Regions from separate parts of the Telluria sp. AC161 genome, predicted to be linked through region 1. Evidence: predicted binding sites of a transcription regulator. Region 1 holds the regulator's gene; each other region holds the start of a gene.
What was found. Region 1 encodes HrcA, which represses chaperone genes, less so after heat shock. Its sites were predicted from a motif close to TTAGCACTCNNNNNNNNNGAGTGCTAA; they were not measured.
Positions count from the first base shown of each region.

Region 2: rpoH (RNA polymerase sigma factor RpoH) is a predicted target of HrcA. The motif match lies at 1,095-1,121, and genes of this name have one in related genera.
Region 3: groES (co-chaperone GroES) is a predicted target of HrcA. The motif match lies at 1,456-1,482, and genes of this name have one in related genera.

Region 1 covers NZ_OZ409861.1:4,055,878-4,058,146, forward strand. The annotation lists gene fur (ferric iron uptake transcriptional regulator) at 58-489, shown strand; gene hrcA (heat-inducible transcriptional repressor HrcA) at 570-1,586, opposite strand; gene ACZ0AJ_RS18080 (HAD family hydrolase) at 1,678-2,269, opposite strand, start outside.
Region 2 covers NZ_OZ409861.1:289,851-292,119, reverse strand. The annotation lists gene ftsX (permease-like cell division protein FtsX) at 1-667, shown strand, start outside; gene rpoH (RNA polymerase sigma factor RpoH) at 1,255-2,145, shown strand.
Region 3 covers NZ_OZ409861.1:3,465,979-3,468,247, reverse strand. The annotation lists gene groL (chaperonin GroEL) at 1-1,034, opposite strand, end outside; gene groES (co-chaperone GroES) at 1,074-1,364, opposite strand; gene ACZ0AJ_RS15550 (hypothetical protein) at 1,731-2,045, shown strand; gene ACZ0AJ_RS15545 (cell division protein ZapA) at 2,042-2,269, shown strand, end outside.

The DNA.
Region 1 (2,269 bases):
CGGGAGCTTTCAAAACGCTATATCATAAAGCACTCCGCCAATATGCGAGTAACAAACATGAGTAACAATCCGACCGACCTGAAGGCAAGCGGCCTGAAGGCCACGCTCCCGCGCCTGAAAATCCTGGAAATCTTCCAGAACAGCGCCGTGCGTCACCTGACTGCCGAAGATGTCTACAAGATCCTGTTGGCTGAAAACATGGACGTCGGCCTGGCTACCGTCTACCGCGTCCTGACGCAATTCGAGCAGGCCGGCCTGCTCAACCGCAACCACTTCGAAACCGGCAAGGCCATCTACGAACTCAATGCCGGCTCGCACCATGATCACCTCGTCTGCGTCACCTGCGGCCGGGTCGAAGAGTTCTACGACGACGAAATCGAGCAGCGCCAGAAAATGATCGCCGAAACCCACGGCTACACGATCGTTGACCACGCGCTGGCGATCTATGGCAGCTGCCCGCAGTGCCAGGCAGCGCGCAAGGCAGGCTGATCATCAGCGGCCCTGCAGGGCTGGCCAACAAAAAAGGGCGCACCGGATTTTCCCGTGCGCCCTTTTTACATCTAGCAAGCTTACGGCTGGCTCAGTGCGTTCGACAGCAGCTTGGCGGTGATGTCGACGATGGGAATCACCCGCTCGTACGCCATCCGCGTGGGGCCGATGACGCCCAAGGTGCCAACGATGCGACCATCGACGGCGTACGGCGCAGTGACCACGCTCATCTCGTCCATCGGGACCAGATTCGATTCGCCGCCGATGAAAATCTGCACGCCGCCGGCCTTGCTCGACATGTCGAGCAATTGCATCAGGCCAGTCTTTTGCTCGAACATCTCGAACATCTGGCGCAGCGAACTCATATTCGACGACAGGTCGGTCACCGACAGCAGGTTGCGCTCGCCGGAAATGACCACGTCGTCGCTGTCGGCCATCGCTTCGCTGCCGGCCTCGACTGCCGCATGCATCAGGCGTCCCATGTCGTCGCTCAGTTGCCGCAATTCGCCACTGAGGCGTTGGCGCACGCCGTCGAACGACTGGCCGGCAAAATTCTGGTTCAGGTAATTGGCCGATTGCGACAATTGCGTCGGCGTGTAGTCGACATCGGTCAACAGCAGGCGGTTTTGCACATCGCCACGGGGGTCGACGATCACGAGCAGGATGCGCTTTTCGGACAGGCGCAAGAATTCGATCTGCTGGAACACCGATTCGCGGCGCGGGCTTTGCACCACGCCGGCAAACTGCGACAGCGACGAGAGCATCTGGGCTGCGTTGGCGATCAGCTTTTGCGGATGCTGCAGCGGCAGGCGCATGCGCTCGGCGCCGACCGTCGTTTCATCGAGCTGCTTGACGGTCAACAGGGTGTCGACAAACACGCGGTACCCGCGCGGCGTCGGGATTCGGCCAGCCGAGGTGTGGGGACTGGCAACGAAGCCCATGTCCTCGAGGTCGGCCATGATGTTGCGGATCGTCGCGGGCGACAATTCCAGGCCCGACAGCTTGGACAGCGCGCGCGAGCCGACCGGCTGGCCGTCGGCAATATAGCGTTCGACAAGCGCTTTGAGCAGGGTTTGGGCACGGTGATCGAGTTGCATGGTTCCGGGAAGCGTCTTTTTCTGTGGTGCTGGGATGAGAATCAAATTGGGGCGCGGCACGGCAGCGCAAGGCCTGCGGTCCGTCCCAGTGTTATACGCGCATCCGCGCAGATCCGTGTGGCAACTCGTGCGGTGGCTCCTGTGACGGCTCGTGCCCGGCATCGAGCCAGTCGAGCAGCGCATCGATGCTGGCCACCTCGACATCGGGCCGCACTTGGTCGGCCAGCTCGTTGATCTTGCCGCTGCGGTTCATCCAGGCGGCGCGCAAACCTGCCTGCTGGGCGCCCTGGACATCGAGCAGCAGGTCGTCACCCACATACAGGGTGTCGGCCGGCAGCACCCCGAGTGCAGCGCAGCCTGCCAGGAAAATCCCCGGATCGGGCTTGGCCGCGCCAAAGTCGCGCGCCGCCACCGATGCCTGGAACTGGTCGGCCAGGCCAATGGTGACCAGGTCGGCCACGCCGTTCGTGACCGAACCCAGCAGCGCGCGCTGCCGGAGCCGCGCGAGGCCCGGCGCCACATCGTCATACAGCGTCACGGCATTGCGGGCGGCGACAAAGACGACCATGGCCTCGTCGACCCGGGCGACGTCCTCCCCCGCCTGCTCGAACGCGGCGACCAGGCCGGCGTGACGCAGCGCGCTCAGGTCGATCCCATACCGGGGCTCGCGGGCCAGCAATTCC
Region 2 (2,269 bases), 3.8 Mb from region 1:
GATCGTCGCACAGGGCAAGGGCGAAGTCATGTTCGTGCCGCGCGAAGAAGCGCTGGAATCGCTCAAGGCCCGCAGCAGCCTGGGCGGCGTGCTGGAAACGCTCGGCGAGAACCCGCTGCCGGACAGTTACGTGATGAAGCTGGGCGGCTTTGCCAGCGCCGGCGCCGCGGCGCAGGTCGACGCCATCACCGAGCGCCTGCGCGCCCTGCCCGGCGTCGAGACGGTGCAGGTCGACTCGGCCTGGGTCAAGCGCCTGGCCGCGCTGCTGGGCATCCTGCGCCTGGCCCTGCTGCTGCTGGCCGGTACACTCGGCATCGTCGTCATCGCGGTGGTGTTCAATACCATTCGCCTGCAGGTGCTGACGCAGAAAGAAGAAATCTCCGTTTCGCAACTGCTGGGCGCGACCAATGACTTCATCCACCGCCCGTTCTTCTATACGGGCGCCCTGCTCGGCCTGTGCGCCGGCGGCGTGGCCCTGGGCGTGGTGGCGCTGGCCTTGCACCCGCTGAATGGCGCCATTGCCGAATTTGCGCGGCTGTACGGCTCACAATTCCAGCTGATGACGCTGGGCGGGCTGGAAATTGCCGGCTTGCTGGCAGTGAGTGCCGGCCTGGGCCTGATCGGCGCCATGCTGTCGGTACGGCGTCACCTGGCGCGGGGGCGCTGACAGCGCTACAGGGGTGACGGCAGCGGCACTCCTACAATATTGCTGAATAAAAAAGATTGATTCAGGGTGTTGAAAACGCCGGAAGTGGCACCACTTCCAGAGCAGGGCGAGGCGGCCGTTGCGCTGCCTCCCCAATTACCTGGCCGTCGGAATGCGCCGCAGTGCGCCCATACTCCTACGGTCACGTCGTACTTCCCTACGCTGTCTTGCGTAGAACTCCTACAGGCCGTCCCAGTCGTACGTGCGCCATTCAACAGAGAGCTTGTCTGTCGCGCCTTACTCTGAACCTGTACGCGATTTCCAGTGTTTATCGGCTCGGTTCTGAGCTGAATCAAACGAATATTCAAGTGCTGTTCTACAGTAAGTTTGCTTGCGGATTTAATTCCTATGGGCAATACTTTGGACAGTCTTAAGTTCTGGCCACGTTCTGGCACTCTCTTTGGGGGAGTGCTAATATATGGTCCAAGGCAATCAAATTTCAAGCAAAAGTATCCGCATGACGAAGCGATGTTCGCTTCAGGATGGTGTCACCGGCATGAGGCCGAGGCCCGTCAGGGTGCAGCAAGATTATTAAAAGGGAAATAAACATGTCCGCACAATCCGCATTGGTCCCGACCGGCAATCGTGCTCTGGGACTAGGTTTCACCGGCAATCTCGGCAATATCGATGCGTATATCTCGGCAGTGAACCGCCTGCCGATGCTGACGCACGAAGAAGAGATGTCGCTGGCAAAGCGGCTGCGCGACGATAACGATCTCGACGCAGCGCAAAAGATGGTGCTGTCGCACCTGCGCCTGGTGGTGTCGATCGCGCGTGGCTATCTGGGCTACGGCCTGCCACACGCCGACCTGATCCAGGAAGGCAATATCGGCCTGATGAAGGCAGTCAAGCGTTTCGACCCGAACCAGGGCGTGCGCCTGGTGTCGTACGCGATGCACTGGATCAAGGCCGAGATGCATGAGTACATTCTCAAGAACTGGCGCTTGGTAAAGGTTGCGACGACCAAGGCGCAGCGCAAGCTGTTCTTCAACCTGCGCAGCAACAAGGTGGGCCTGGACGCGATGTCGCCGGGTCAGGTCGATGATCTGGCCAAGCTGCTTGGCGTCAAGCGTGAAGAAGTGATCGAGATGGAAACCCGTCTGTCGGGCCGCGATATCGCGCTCGAGTCGCCAACCGACGACGAAGACGACAAGTTTTCGCCGATCGCCTACCTGTCGTCGGAGCAGCAAGAGCCGACCAAGGTGCTCGAAGCGCAGCAAGTCACGCGCCTGCAGTCCGAAGGCCTGGAATCGGCGCTTGGCAAGCTGGATCCACGTTCGCGCCGCATCATCGAAGCGCGCTGGCTGGCCAACGACGACGGTTCGGGTGCCACACTGCACACGCTGGCGGAAGAATTCAGCGTGTCAGCCGAGCGGATTCGCCAGATCGAGTCGGCGGCACTCAAAAAGATGAAGGGTGCGCTGACGGCGTTTGTCTGAGCCGCTCTGCTATCTCCCAAACCCCGCTTCGGCGGGGTTTTTTCTTATCCGGCTTTGCGCTTTTCGACCCGGCCTTGGCGGATTTTTGTTCCGTTGAACGCGTGGGCAGCATAGCCGCCCACCC
Region 3 (2,269 bases), 590 kb from region 1:
CGGCCTTCGATCGATTCAGCCTGGCCGGCGCCGTCGATGATGATGGTGTTTTCCTTGCCGACTTCGATGCGCTTGGCCTGGCCCAGCTCTTCGAGCGTGACCTTTTCGAGCGTCAGCCCGACTTCTTCAGCGATGACCTGGCCGCCGGTCAGGACAGCGATGTCTTCCAGCATGGCCTTGCGACGGTCGCCAAAGCCTGGAGCCTTGACGGCGACGGTCTTCAGGATGCCGCGGATGTTGTTGACGACCAGGGTCGCCAGCGCTTCGCCGTCGATGTCTTCAGCGACGATGACCAGTGGACGGCCAGCTTTTGCGACTTGTTCCAGTACCGGCAGCAGGTCACGGATGTTCGAGATTTTCTTGTCGCACAGCAGGACGAATGGGTTTTCGTGCACGGCGACTTGCTTGTCCGGGTTGTTGATGAAGTACGGCGACAGGTAGCCGCGGTCGAACTGCATGCCTTCCACGATGTCCAGCTCGTCGTTCAGCGACTTGCCGTCTTCCACGGTGATGACGCCTTCCTTGCCCACTTTTTCCATCGCTTCAGCGATGCGCTCACCGATCGAGGTTTCCGAGTTGGCCGAAATGGCGCCGACTTGTGCGATCTCTTTGGTGGTGGTGGTTGGCTTGGCGATCTTGCGCAGTTCTTCGACGGTGGCAGCAACTGCCTTGTCGATGCCGCGCTTCAGGTCCATCGGGTTCATGCCGGCGGCAACAAACTTCATGCCTTCGCGGACGATGGCTTGTGCCAGCACGGTCGCGGTGGTGGTGCCGTCACCGGCGTTGTCGCTGGTCTTGGAAGCAACTTCCTTGACCATCTGCGCGCCCATGTTCTGCAGCTTGTCTTTCAGTTCGATTTCTTTGGCGACCGAGACACCATCCTTGGTGACGGTCGGCGCGCCGAACGAGCGCTCGAGCACGACGTTACGGCCTTTCGGGCCCAGGGTGACTTTGACTGCATTGGCGAGGATGTTGACGCCTTCGACCATCTTGGCGCGCGCTGCGTCGCCGAATACTACTTCTTTAGCTGCCATTTGTTATTTCTCCGAAATGTTCGTGAATGGGGTCAGAAATTACAGTGCGACGATCGCGAGGATTTCTTCTTCGCGCAGCACCAGCAGTTCCTGGCCATCGATCTTGACGGTCTGAGCGCCATACTTGGAGAACAGCACGCGATCGCCGACTTTCACTTCCAGAGGGCGGAGCTGGCCGTTATCTTGCACTTTACCGTTACCAACGGCGAGAACTTCGCCTTGGTCCGGCTTCTCTGCCGCGGCATCAGGGATGATCAGGCCGGACGCAGTTTTGGTTTCCTGGTCGAGACGCTTCACGATTACGCGATCGTGCAGAGGGCGAAGGTTCATGCAAAACTCCTTAATATTCAATGGTTTAACTGGCGTTTTTGACACCGTCGCAGCAAGCATTGTGAATGCTGCGCCGGTCTGCAAAGAGTTGTTAGCACTCTCGGCTAACGAGTGCTAATTATAGGGACGATAACCTGCCTTTTCAAGGCGCATGATGGTGAAATCATTTTAAACATGTGATATAGCGCAATGATGACATTGGCATATTCGCAATGTTTGCCGTCGCTTGTCCGCCGCTCGTGGAACGACGGAAGGCCGGCAGCGTACACCGCTGACCAGATTGACGCCGCACGCTAGTCTGCTATTACTGCCGCACGGCAATGAGCACCGGTTGACGGAAAAAGCAACTCGATCCTATAGTGTCGGATGATTTCCGAATTCCAAGACCTTTCAGACAAAATCGACCGGCTTGCGCAACTGACCCAGTCATTGCGCGCCGAGAATTACCTGCTGCGCCAGGCCAATACCTTGCTCAGCGCAGAAAATCTCGCGTTCAAGGAACGCCTGATCGAGGCGCAGCGCCGGGTCGAAGCGCTGCTCGACGAATTGCCGAAGCCGCCGGATGCGTCGGACGCCGAAGCAGAACCTGGCGCAGATGCGCCCCGCCAGGAGGCGCCGCCTGATGCCGATGCACCGGTGTCGCCGCAGCTCGCCCACACGCACCGTCAGGGGGCACTATGATCCATCTCGACGTCCATATCATGGGCCAGTCCTACCGCCTGGCATGCCGCGACGGCGAACAGCGCACGCTGCGCGAAGCGGTGAGCTACCTCGATGGCAAGATGTGCCAGCTGCGCGATTCGGGCAAGGTCAAGGGCACCGACCGCATCGCCGTGATGGCGGCGCTGAGCGTGGCCGCCGAATTCCTGTCGGTGAAGTCGCCGCAGGGACCGCTGTCGGACATG